DNA from 3 places in the Alteromonas sp. KUL150 genome. Region 3 is predicted to be linked to each of the others. Evidence: predicted binding sites of a transcription regulator. Region 3 holds the regulator's gene; each other region holds the start of a gene.
The links. Region 3 encodes FliA, which starts transcription of late flagellar genes. Its sites were predicted from a motif close to CTAAAGNTNNNNNNNNNNNNGCCGATA; they were not measured.

Region 1: GVO62_RS07185 (HAMP domain-containing methyl-accepting chemotaxis protein) is a predicted target of FliA. The motif match lies at 2,166-2,192, and genes of this name have one in related genera.
Region 2: GVO62_RS05985 (flagellar protein MotY) is a predicted target of FliA. The motif match lies at 2,913-2,939, and genes of this name have one in related genera.

What each region holds. Positions count from the first base shown of each region.
Region 1 covers NZ_BLIJ01000033.1:11,504-15,981, forward strand. The annotation lists gene GVO62_RS07185 (HAMP domain-containing methyl-accepting chemotaxis protein) at 1-2,022, opposite strand, end outside; gene GVO62_RS07190 (symmetrical bis(5'-nucleosyl)-tetraphosphatase) at 2,323-3,150, opposite strand; gene apaG (Co2+/Mg2+ efflux protein ApaG) at 3,158-3,532, opposite strand; gene rsmA (16S rRNA (adenine(1518)-N(6)/adenine(1519)-N(6))-dimethyltransferase RsmA) at 3,541-4,368, opposite strand; gene pdxA (4-hydroxythreonine-4-phosphate dehydrogenase PdxA) at 4,365-4,478, opposite strand, start outside.
Region 2 covers NZ_BLIJ01000028.1:157,562-162,039, forward strand. The annotation lists gene gloA (lactoylglutathione lyase) at 224-625, shown strand; gene glpQ (glycerophosphodiester phosphodiesterase) at 688-1,800, shown strand; gene GVO62_RS05985 (flagellar protein MotY) at 1,862-2,734, opposite strand; gene rnt (ribonuclease T) at 3,122-3,757, shown strand; gene GVO62_RS05995 (peroxiredoxin) at 3,888-4,478, opposite strand, start outside.
Region 3 covers NZ_BLIJ01000050.1:89,604-94,081, reverse strand. The annotation lists gene GVO62_RS12000 (chemotaxis protein CheA) at 1-926, opposite strand, end outside; gene GVO62_RS11995 (protein phosphatase CheZ) at 939-1,694, opposite strand; gene cheY (chemotaxis response regulator CheY) at 1,729-2,112, opposite strand; gene GVO62_RS11985 (RNA polymerase sigma factor FliA) at 2,149-2,880, opposite strand; gene GVO62_RS11980 (MinD/ParA family protein) at 2,877-3,743, opposite strand; gene flhF (flagellar biosynthesis protein FlhF) at 3,749-4,478, opposite strand, start outside.

The DNA of each region.
Region 1 (4,478 bases), on a different contig from region 3:
CACTTTAAACTGCCTAATAGACTGCTGTAACTCGTCAGCAAGGCGAGCCACTTCATGGCTAGACTCAGACGTTTGTTGTGCACCTGCTGTAGTCTCTTCAGCGATGCCAACAATGGTTTCGAGCTTTTCACTGATTTCTTGCGACACTGTGTTCTGTTCACGCGCTGACTGCTCAATTTGAGAGCTTACGTCATGTGCTTTGTGCACCGCATCGGTGATGATATCCAGTGCTTGGGTTGCTTTTTCAGTTTGCGCAACGCAGGCCGCGGTTTGTTCTTTACCTTGATCCATTACCGCTACAGCTTTCTCAGCCCCAGCTTGTAGTACTTCAATCATGGCATTGATTTCTTGGGTTGACTCCTGCGTACGGCTGGCAAGGGTTCTTACTTCATCGGCAACTACCGCGAAGCCTCGGCCTTGCTCACCTGCACGTGCAGCTTCAATAGCCGCGTTCAACGCTAGCAAATTGGTTTGGTCTGCAACACCGCGGATAACGTCAAGGATCCCGCCAATGCTCGCACTGTCTTGATGAAGCTTATTGATAACGTCAGCAGCTTCCTGTACGTCGCGAGATAAGATCTCAATCGTGTTTTTATTTTCAAGAGAAATCTTACGAACGTTTTCCGCTTCTGCATCTGCATGGCGAATTTGGCTTAGTGTATCTTCAGCATTCTGAACGACCAGTTGCGACGTTGAGTGCATTTCTGTCGTCGCCGTGGCCACTTGGCCAATTTGTGATTTTTGATCTTGAATAGAATGGGTAGTTTGTGCCGTAACCGCTGACGTTTGTTCTGACGCCGCAGCTAACTGCTCCGCTCGCACGTTAATCGCAGTGATAAGCTCTTTTAGGTTACCAATTAGCGTATTACAGTTTCGCGCTAGAAGACCAAATTCGTCCTGTGCAGAGTCATCTAAACGATGTGTGAGGTCGCCTGATGAAGCAACAGTAAGTAGCTCGTTTACGCGATAAAGGGGGCGTGTGATAGCGCGCACTGTTGCGAAACCGATAATTGCCGCCACGGCGATAGAAATTAATACCACCACAATTACAACGGTGTTACCCGTTGTGATAGCACCGTTTACCTGACTTTCCACATGCGATGCTTTTTTATCTGCAAGCGTAAGTAGGTTTTCTAGAGCTACAACACCTTGTGCAATATTGTCATCTGACGCGTTTAACCCTTTTTCAGCGTCGTTTCTGCGCTCTAATCTATCAACGTGAAGCTGCATTACCCCGTCGTTTGCTTTGATCGCGTTAATTGCGTTATTAACCAGATCGTTAATGTCATCAAGCGTGCCCGAATCGTCGCGTCCGCCCGCGGTCTGCATCATGTCGCTCAGCTGAGTTACCACTTTCTCAACCACAAGATCAACTTCGTTCCCCAAGGTTTGTGAACGTACTATTGTCTGAGTTTTAATGTACTCATAAGATACAGTTAGCAAAGAAAGCAATGAAGTTTCTAGCTGACCGCCAACCTCGGCTGCCCTACGAAGGTTTGCGTCGCGCTGAACACTGTCTAAATCTGAAAAGTCTAGTAGATACGTTGATGCGTCGTCAGCATTATCTTCAGCGTCACCGAGTCTGTCTTGAATCGTGTTGCGCAAATCAAGGTACATTTGGTGGTTTTTATACATAGCCTCAACGTTAGTGATATAACTCTCGTAAGACTCGCGTACTGAGCTAAGCGTATTTTTTAGTTCAGGCTCGTTGTTAACTGCCAGTGCTAGCTTTTTATATTCACTTTCGAAGGTATCTTTTGCCGAATTGAAAGCCGTTCTTTTGTCTTTCAACTCACTTAAATTCTCTTCAATGTAGCTTTCAAAGGTCAGGCGACCCATGTTAAGAAAGCTTGCTTTAAGCGCGTTACTGCCCGCTACTGTTGGAAGCGCAACATCGTTAACTTCTTCAGTGGCTGAACCTATTGAGTTGAGGTTATAAAGTGAAACAACACTAATGACGATTAGAAGTGCGCTAATCGCGACAAATCCCCCGATTACGCGTGTGGCTACCGTTATTTTCATCGGAACTCCTGGATGAGTGTTTTTATTTTTATCTCTAACGATATTACCCGTCTCAGCCAACAAAATATAGCGCTTAAAAGCTGCAGTATTGTTCTTAAGCAGAGAAGATAATTAAACATCATCGTTACTAACTGACGTAATTGTATCGGCTACAATAACTTAATGTTTATTTTATTTAGTCACTTAGTATAAAAATAATTTGCAAAATTTAGCTGGTAATACCAGTTATTTTTTAAAAGTAGCGTCGGTAAGGGGGGAATTATCTATGCGGACTGGTATTAAAGTTGTCTTTTGTGTTTTTTAAGCGTCGATTGCAACTTGTAATGAGTTGTCTAAATTCAGTAAGGTCATGCTCTGTCCCCAAACATATCCCGTATCTAGCCCTATAAATTGATGGCTGTTAGTTTGGCCAGAAAGCGCGGCCCAATGACCAAAAACAACCCGTTGTTCAGATGAAAGCTGAGTGTTTTTACGCTCGAACCAAGGCATGATTGTGTTGCTCGTGCTATGAGACACGGCGCTAGGGTGGGACTTGTTATTAAAATCGAGTGTGCCATTATCGTAAACAAATCGCATACGAGTACACGCATTTACGATAAAGCGAAGTCGCTCTGCGCCTTCTAAGTTCTCAGACCAATTATCGGGGGTATTCCCGTACATGCTTTCCAGAAAGTCAGCATAGTTATCAGCCATCAAAATTTCGCTGACTTCGTCGCTAAGAGATATGCTTTGTTCGATAGACCATTTAGGATAAAGCCCCGCATGTATCATTACCGAGCGATCGTCAATTTTCATTGCCAACGGAAAGCGTCGTAGCCAGTCAACAAGTTCAGGTAAGTCTGATGCCTTAAGCAGTGGCTCTAATTTATCTGACTTTTTTGACTTTCGTATGCCATTAACTACCGAGAGCAGATGTAAATCATGATTGCCCAACACGCTATGAAAATTTTTACCGAGGGATTTTAAAAAGCGTAGCGTATTTAGGGAGTCTTCTCCCCGGGCAACTAAGTCGCCTACAGCAAGAAGCGTATCGTTTGTGTCATCGAATTTAACTTTATCAAGAAGGCGACGAAGACCATCATAGCAGCCTTGAATATCGCCAATAACGTAAGTGTTTTCGTGAGACATAAAATCCTTAATGGAGAATACTAGGGATAGCTAGACGAAATATATCGATTGGAAGTCGAAAACGCTCGCCGTCTTCTAACTCCATCTCGTAATAGCCTTCCATATTACCCACTGGGGTGTCAATGACTGCGCCACTCGTATATTCAAATTGCTCGCCAGCTTTCAATATGGGTTGTTTACCCACCACACCTGCGCCTTGTACTTCCGACGTCTTGCCATCTGCGTCAGTTATTTTCCAATAGCGATTAATAAGCTGTACGGTTTTATCACTATTGTTCTCAATTGTGATGTGGTACGCAAAGGCAAACTGCTTTGAATCTGACGGAAGGTGTTCTGGGAGGTGGCGGGTTTTTACCCGCACCTTAATATCAAGTACATCCATGAATATGGCTATTGCTCTTGTTGACTCTCTTTTGCCGTTACTGCATTAGCCAGTGTGGCAAAATCGTTGAGTGATAAAACTTCAGCGCGACAAGTAGGGTCGAGACCCAGTTCACGAATTTCATCTTCACTTAAACAATCTTTAAGTGAGTTGCGTATGGTTTTACGGCGCTGATTAAAGGCTTGAGCACAAACACGTTCGAGTGTATTCACAGACTCAACGTCAACAGGCGGTGCCTGGTGTGGCACAAGCTTCACTACCGCAGAATCGACTTTTGGTGGTGGCTTAAACGCACCAGGCGGCACATTCAGTACCGGGATAACATGGCAATAATATTGTGCCATGACGGAAAGCCTGCCGTAATTTTTCGACCCAGGCCCTGCAGCCAAACGATTAACCACTTCTTTTTGTAGCATGAAGTGCATGTCTTCAATGCAGTGAGCATGGTCGAAAAGGTGGAACATCAACGGCGTTGAGATGTTGTAAGGCAAGTTACCAAACACGCGAAGCTTTTTGTCTTTTACCGGCATCTCTTTGGCCAGTGAGCCAAAATCCATGGTCATCGCGTCTTGTTCAATAACGGTGAGTTTATCACCATTGAACGGATGATGGCGTAAGCGCTTTGCTAAGTCGCGGTCTAATTCTATAACCGTTAGTGCGTCTACTTCTTCACAAACGGGGTCTGTCAACGCACCTAAACCAGGTCCAATCTCTACCAAGTTTTGTTCGTTTTTAGGCGCGATTGCGGCGACAATTTTTCCTATAACATATTCATCATGTAAGAAATTTTGTCCAAATCGCTTTCTGGCCGTATGGCCTAAATGTGTTTTACTCATTGTTGGTGATATGCAAGCTCAATGGCTTTTTCCAATGCTTTTCTAAAACTGCCGGCGTCGGCTTCTCCCGTACCCGCTAAATCTAGCGCAGTACCGTGATCGACCGAAGT
Region 2 (4,478 bases), on a different contig from region 3:
TTAATTCACCAACAAAAATTGTATAACTGTCTTAAAGGGTTAACATTTATTTATTAAAGTCACACTGCGTTGTGTTTTTTGCTCTGTTCTCAAACTAAATATCACTGTAAGCCCTTAATTGATATGCGGTGTTTTCGCTTGAATGGAGAGACATTAACCACGCAATAATCATGCAGTACGCCGCAAGCCATTACTTTCGGTGTCGGCAAAATAGGAATCTGTTATGCGAATGCTTCACACTATGCTTCGAGTTGAGAATTTAGAATCATCACTTCATTTTTACACCTCGCTAATGGGTATGCGCCTTCTTCGTCAATCAGAGAACAAGGAATACGAATATACCTTGGCATTTGTCGGTTATGGCGATGAGTCTGACAGCACAGTGCTTGAGTTGACCTACAATTGGGGCGATAACACTTATGATAAAGGCGATGCCTATGGCCATATCGCTATTGAGGTTGACGATATCTACAGCTTTTGTGAAAACTTAGCGGCAAACGGCGCTGACGTTTATAGAAAGCCCGGCCCCGTAAAGGGCGGCACCACCGTGATAGCCTTTGTCCGTGACCCCGACGGCTATGCGATAGAACTTATACAAAACAAATCTATCTCGCTCGAGCACTGATAGTAATGATTTAACTGAGGCCTAATAATTTAAAAGGCTTAGAAGAGAAAAGGCAAATAACAATGAACACATGGAGTAGTGCTACTGTGCAGTACAAAAAGTTAGTTTATTCAAATAGTGTGAAAGGTAAGGCTATACAGAAAAGTCTTTTACCTGCTTTACTATTAGTGTGTTCAAGCATTTTCACATCAAGTGCGCCACTTGCTAACACTAATGAAGCAAACGCTACTAAGTCCTTCACGGTTATTGCACATCGCGGCGCATCAGGATATTTACCAGAACATACACTTGAAGCTGCTACGCTTGCCTTCTCTTTGCGGCCCGACTTTATAGAACAAGATGTAGTCATTACCAAAGACGATATACCTGTTGTTTTACACGATATTCATCTGGAAACCGTTACCGATGTTGAAGACGTATTTCCCGCTCGGCACCGTGCTGACGGAAGGTATTATGCACGGGATTTTACACTTGCAGAATTGAGAGCACTAAGAGTACATGAACGTACAGGTGGCAACGGTACCCCCGTATTTAAGGATAGATACCAAGGTAAACACGCGAATTTTAAGATTGCTACATTAACTGAGCACTTTGAGCTTATCAGCGAGCTTAATCGCCAGTTTGAAGCAGCTGTTGGCGTGTATCCTGAAGTTAAGTCTCCTGCTTTTCACCACGACGAAGGCGTTGATGCGAGTAAGATTGTCATCGACACCCTCAATGCGTTCGGTTTCGGTGTGGAAAATAGCAACAGCTATATTCAATGTTTTGATTTTAAAGAAGTGAAACGCATTCGCGAAACATTGGGTTATAAAGGCAAAGTGGTGATGCTTATAGGCGAGAATAGCTGGGGCGAAAGTGACACCGACTATGATTGGGTTCGTTCTGAAGAAGGTATGAACGAAGTAGCATCTTATGCTGATGGTATAGGGCCATGGTTAGGCCACCTACTGAATAACAAAGCAATGGCAAAGGGGAAGATTGAAGCGGCAAAGTGGCTTGAGTTCGCTCACAAAAACGGGCTGACGATCCACCCTTACACCTACCGAAAAGACGCTTTGCCTGACAGCATGACAAGCGAGCAAGTGCTAGACATGCTTGATAAGGTTGTAAATGCTGACGGTGTATTTACTGATCACTTAGTCCCAGTTTTGTCATGGCGATCTACCAAGAAGTAGAGGGCGAAATTTTCCCCTCCATTTCTTATACTTTGGTAAGTTGGTAATAGCCAACCAGCGCTTAAGATTTAGACAGACGTACTACCACTCGTCGGTTTTGCGCACGGCTTTCTCTCGTATCGTTTGGCGCGATGTGGCGTTTTTCGCCATGACCGGTAAGCTTAATTCTATCTTCAGGCACACCAAGCGTTGTGAGGTAACTTTTGACCTCATTAGCGCGGCGTATAGAAAGCTGCTCATTGTTCCAACGGCCACCGTAACTGTCGGTATAACCATCAAGAAGCACCAGTTCTAGCTCGCTGTCCTCTTTTAAATACTCACCTATCATAGTAAGGCGCTTTTGTGAGTACTTAGTAAGCTCAGTGCTGTTGTTTTGATAAGACAGTACCGTATAGGCGATATCGTCAAAATTGAAAGGCAGTAAATTAGATACACACTTAACGAATTCGCGATATACACTCGAAAAATTACTTGCGTTTAGCGCTACACTGACTTGGTCGTACTTATTGTACCAATCTTGATAATAGATGGTGGGCCAAAAACCTTTTTCTAGTTCAGATAGCATCGTCCATGCAGCGTCTTTAGGCAGGTCACCATTATATTGTTTCCGAAGCGACATATCCGCAATAGGCTTAGGTGCAACGCCCGGCATCCACTTTGGTGGTACAGAATAAACAGCAGCCATATCAAATTTACTGGGCAGCAAATGCATATCCAGCTCAAATTCCATATTGAGCTGTTTTGATGCGGTGCTTGTGAACATGGCTTCACCATATCCTGGCAAATCATGATTAAGCGTACACTGTAAGCGTGTGTCGGTATCGATACGCCAGCTAGAGCTCTCTATTGTCGCAGAATACTGCCGCATGGCGGCTTGGGAGGAAAGTGAACTCACCATCCCGATCAACGCGATATATTTTAATTTCGAGACCATTTCGACACCATTACGAAAATCAAACTAAACCAGGTGCAGGCTACATTTTTCATCACCTCACCCTTTTGAAAGCCACATTATCCACGCTGCTAAGTAAACTCGAACAAGCTCAATTTACCTTAGTAAAAACTATCGCCATAGCAAATATGGCAGCGCGTAGTTCCACCTATAATGTGTTTATCGTCCAAAGTGTAGAAAAGTTTAGCGCCTAATACCATTCACTTTTCTTGTTTTAGCTACTAATCTCATCTTCATTTGATAGTCTTCAAATTGAAACTGGCAACTCAGTAACATCCTTGCGATAATTCATTATTCTCGTACGTTCTCATGTTGGTGCACATTTAAAGTCATCAACTTGTTTTTCTAATCTAGTCTACAAGAGTGTTTATGTCTGCTAACCCGCCCCTTCTTTCCCAGCGCTTTAGAGGTTATTTTCCCGTTGTCATCGACGTTGAAACAGCCGGATTTAATGCAGGTACCGACGCTCTATTGGAACTCGCGGCGGTAACCGTCAAAATGGACGACAACGGTATTTTGCACCCGGATCAAACTTTCCATTACCATATCGATCCTTTCGAGGGTGCGAATTTAGAGCCCGCAGCGCTAGAATTTAATGGTATTGACCCTAATTGTGCTCTGCGAGGCGCTATCGAAGAAAGTGAAGCGATGAAAGATCTCTGTAAAGGTATTCGCAAAGCGCAAAAAAATGCCGATTGTCAGCGGTCGGTTATTGTGGCTCACAACGCTACTTTCGATCAGAGTTTTGTCAATGCTGCGTTAGAACGCTGTAATATTAAACGAACGCCATTTCACCCTTTCGTATCCTTCGATACAACAAGCCTTGCTGGCTTGGCGCTAGGACAAACTGTTCTGGTAAAAGCTTGCCGTGCTGCTGGCATTGAATTTGATCAAAACGAAGCACACAGTGCACTGTATGACGCGCAGAAAACTACCGAATTATTTTGCTATATGGTGAATCGATATAAAGCATTGGGCGGCTGGCCTGTAGGAAGCGAAGATTAAACTAAAAGGCCTAATCTTTCGATGATGAGCATGCTGCTTAAATGCAGATGTGTAATTATCTATACGGATTGGTGAAAAACAAGAACGGCGCCAATTGGCGCCGTTCTTTTATTGATTTTACGGGGTTAACTTATAACTTGTCAGCTTCTTCAGATAAATACTTAGCCACGCCTTCAGGTGACGCATCCATACCCGCTTTACCTTCGGTCCAACCCGCCGGGCAAACTTCACCATGCTCCTCATGGAACGCTAGTGCATCAACCATACGCAGCATTTCGTCTACGTTTCGGCCAAGTGGCAGATCGTTTACTACTTGGTGACGTACCATACCTTGTTCATCGATAAGAAATGAACCGCGGAACGCTACACCGTCTTCAGGGTGCTCTACATCATAAGCTTGGCAAATATCATGTTTGACATCCGCCACCAAAGTATACTTAACAGGGCCGATACCACCTTGATTTACTGGAGTGTTTCTCCACGCGTTGTGTGAAAATTGAGAATCGATCGACACACCAATTACCTCAACACCGCGCTTTTTGAATTCGTCGAAACGTTTGTCAAACGCAATAAGCTCAGACGGGCAAACAAATGTGAAATCTAGCGGGTAGAAAAAGACGACTGCTTTTTTACCTTTTATAGCTTCGCTTAGCGTGAAAGTATCAACAATTTCACCGCTACCAAGCACTGCTGCCGCAGTAAAATCTGGCGCCGGGCGGCC
Region 3 (4,478 bases):
GTCGCTGCCTTGTCGACAGGTGGCTCTACCTGCTTAGGCGCTTCACCTAACTTGGTTGGTCCTTGACCTGAACCATGTAATTGGTCAAGAAGGGCTTCAAATTCGTCATCGGTAATTTCTTCGTCACCGCCTGTGCTTGAAGATGCTGGCGCTGCAGGCGCTTTAGTCTCTACAGCTGGCGCTTCGTTGGCGCTGAATTGACCTTTGCCATGTAAATCGTCTAACAGCGCTTCAAATTCTTCGTCGGTAATATCGTCGCTATCACTTATCGCAGAGGCAGTTGAAGCGGTGGGCTTTGACTCGGATGCAGAAGGCGCTTCAATCGAACCTGATGATGAGCGACCCGGTGCCGAAGAACCGTGAAGTTCATCGAGCAGCGCTTCGAACTCATCTTCAGTGATTTCGTCAATACCGCCACCGTTATCGCTTTTACTCTCTGCCTCTGCTGTAGGTTCTTCTATTACTAGCTCTGGCTCATCCGCAGCGGTTTCTTGTACAGGGGCGCTTAAAGAGTCGAATATGTTTTCGTCTGGCGTTTCAGGACGACTCAATTTATGCAGTGTATCAACTAACTGCGCGTCTGCAGGTTGCAGTGGCTCCTGAGCCTTCACTCGTTCAAACATTTCTACAACCACATCGGTGGCCTGCAGAATAATATCCATGAGTTCAGGGGTTAAAGTTCTTTGCCCGTTTCGCATCACATCGAATACGTTCTCTGCACCGTGGCAAATTTCGACGAGTTCTGTGAGAGAAAGGAAACCAGCGCCTCCTTTTACTGTATGGTACCCTCGGAATATTGCGTTCAGTAAATCCGCGTCTTCCGGGTTGTTTTCAAGATCAACGAGCTGTTCTTGTAATTGTTCAAGAATCTCTCCAGCTTCAACCAGAAAGTCCTGTAATATATCCTCGTCAACATCAAACGACATGCGCCCGCTCCCCTAAAAACCTAAGCTAGACAAAAGATCATCTACGTCATCTTGGCCTGAAACGACATCATCTCGTTTTTCGGCGTCAATAATTGGGCCTTCTGCCTCTACACCATCTATCTTATCGGCCTTAACACGAGATGGTTTAGTATGTTCTTCTCCATCGCGCTCGCCAAACATGGTAAGCATGTTGACTAAGCTGTCCTCCACCTCTTTTACAAGGTCAATAACGCGACGAATAACTTGCCCCGTCAAGTCCTGATAACCTTGGGCCATCAGCACTTCAGTAAGCAGTTGTGTTAGTTTAGCTGACTGAAGCGAACCTTCTTCTAATAATTCGTCTAAGTCTGCACACAACGCTTTGAATTCACCAAGCTCAATTTGGCGATTCATTAACTTTTTCCATTCTGGCATTACCTTATCGATGCGCATTGAAAGCATTTCTGCTATTGGCATGCTCGCTTCAACGGCATCCATAGTAGTATTAGCAGCTTTTTCAGTTTCTTCAATAACGTAAGTCAGGCGGGACTGAGCATCCGGAATATCGTCGGTTGCTAAGTTTTTAATGCGATCATCAATCTGAAAGTTATTTAACGCGTCATGAAGTTGACGCGTTAATTTTCCTACTTCAGCAAACAACTCAACGTTTTCTTTCATTGATGCTGCTTCAAGTAGGGCATTGGCTGAAGCGTTATCACCTTCTTCAAGATAAGTAACGAGTTGCTTGGCTTCTTCCAACGAAATTGGAACGTTTATATTCGTTGCCATCCAGTAAACCTCATTTATCTGGTGAGCGTCTGGATCAACCTAAACGTTCGAAAATTTTGTCTAATTTTTCTTTTAGCGTTGCTGCTGTAAAGGGTTTTACTACGTACCCGTTCACACCGGCTTGCGCTGCAGCAACGATTTGTTCTTTTTTAGCTTCAGCAGTAACCATAAGAACAGGTAAATGTTTAAGCTTGTCATCTGCTCGAATTGCGCGAAGCAAATCGATACCTTGCATGCCGGGCATGTTCCAGTCAGTAACAACGAAGTCAAAATCACCTTGCTGCAACATTGGCAGTGCAGTGCTTCCGTCATCCGCTTCTTGGATGTTGGCAAAACCTAAGTCTTTAAGAAGGTTTTTGATGATACGTCTCATGGTAGAAAAATCATCAACCACAAGAATTTTCATACTTTTGTCCAAAATAGCCTCCAATGAGGGGTTAATTGTTATTAATTTCTATTCTTCGTCAGCCTGCCACGACTTCATTCGTGATTTGAGTTTTAACATGGCCTGACTGTGAATTTGACTGACTCTTGACTCACTTACATCAAGAACCTCACCAATTTCTCGTAAATTCAATTCTTCATCATAGTACAAAGAAAGCACAATCGCTTCCCGTTCAGGTAGCGTTGTAATCGCTTGGGCAAGTGCTTTTTGAAAAGCGCCCTGCATCAAGTCTTCCAGCGGCGCATCACTGCCTCTACTCTGCTCAGTAGTGATTACGTCCTCCGACACACCCAAATCTTCTATTCCGACAAGTTTGCCGGCATTTACTTCATTGAGCATTTGGTGATAATCCTGCAAGCTTACGTTAAGCTTTTCAGCAATATCAGAATCTCTTGCATCCCTTCCGGTCTCACCTTCTACTTGGGATATCGCTTCCGAAATAGCACGTCCGTTACGATGGACTGAACGAGGGGTCCAGTCTCCTTTGCGTATTTCGTCTAGCATTGCTCCGCGAATACGGATGCCTGCAAAGGTTTCAAAGCTAGCTCCCTTAGAGCCGTCAAAATTTCGTGCAGCTTCCAAAAGCCCAATCATGCCTGATTGGATAAGGTCATCAACAAGAACACTTGCAGGCAACCTAGCCATCAAGTGATGCGCTATACGCTTAACCAATGGCGCATGTCTTTCGACTAACTGCGACTTATCGGTTTGTTGTTGATAAGCGGCTGCCTTGCTGTTCAACGCTGATTTCCTACTGCTTTTTCTGCAACAAGTTGTTCAATAAAAAATTCAAGATGTCCGCCTGGCTGAGCCGGGATGGGCCATGACAATGCTCTACTAGCAAGTTGTGTTATGGCCACTGCGGCTGGAGAGCCTGGATAGGCATCTACAATAGCCGTTTGTTTTCTTACGGCTTTGCGAATATTTTCATCAAATGGAACCGTTGCCACTAATTCTAGTGCAACATCCAAAAAACGCCCTGTCACTTTACTTAATTTACTAAATAATTCTTGGCCTTCACGCACGTCGCGTACCATATTAGCCACTACCTTGAAACGAAAAACGCCATGTTCGCGATTTAAGATTTTTATTAGGGCGTAGGCATCGGTTAGTGACGTAGGCTCGTCGCAAACCACGACCATGATATCTTGAGAAGCCTTCGAGAAACTCAATACCATGTCTGAAATTCCAGCAGCAGTGTCGACAATCAGCACGTCTATCGGCGTTCTTAGCTCGCTAAAAGCGCGGATCAAACCTGCGTGTTGAGTTGGGGATAACTCTGCCATCGACTGCGTGCCAGAGGTGGCCGGCGCAATCTTGATCCCGTGCGGACCGGTGACGAGAACATCGTCAAGGGTACATTCACCTGAAAGCACATGAGATAAGTTTTTCTCTACGCGAAGTCCTAGCATAACATCAACGTTTGCCAGACCGAGGTCCGCGTCAAGTACCATGACTCGCTTACCCTGCTTCGCCATAGCGATAGCGGTATTGAGAGTAATATTTGTTTTACCAACGCCACCTTTGCCTCCGGTGACGGCGATAACCTTGATTAACCGTGATTGCTTCATTTTTCTTAAGCTACTCGCTTGATCGTCAATCATACTACTTATGCTGTTTTAATTGCGTTGTTACTACTAGTATGATTCAAACCGTACTTTTTATAAAGCTTTGCAGCAGCGGAAACTAAAGATTTCGCCTCTGCAATCTTAATGTCTTCTGGCACTTTCTGACCATCGGTGACATAGCTAACCGGTAGTTGGTACTCAACGGCAGCGCTCAATACCTCTCCCAAAGAGTAGCATTCATCTAACTTCGTGAAAATACAGCCACTTAATTCAATATCATCATACGCTTGGATGATTCTCTGAAGCGCAGGATATTGAGTATTGGCTTGCGCCACCAAATATTTTTTCACTTTAGGCATTTGACCGTTGTCAAATTGCTTAATCTGTTTAATTAATCGACTATCGCGCTGACTAAACCCTGCCGTATCGATTAATACTAGTCGCTTATGACGAAGTTGGAATAATAAATCGGCTAACTCTTCACTAGTCTGCGCTTTTCTTACCGTACAGCCAATTATTTTTCCGTATGTCGCTAGCTGCTCATAGGCAGCTATTCTATACGTATCTATGGTGATCATAGCGACTGACTCTGCACCATACTTTTGCGCATAACGGGCTGCCAATTTGGCAACTGTTGTTGTTTTACCTGTTCCGGTAGGACCAACCAACGCAACCGCACCTTGTGAACTAAGTATATCGTTCCCCGTCACATTTATGCGATTAGCCAATAGGTTAAGAAGATAAATCCACGCGTCACGTTCGTTATAGTGA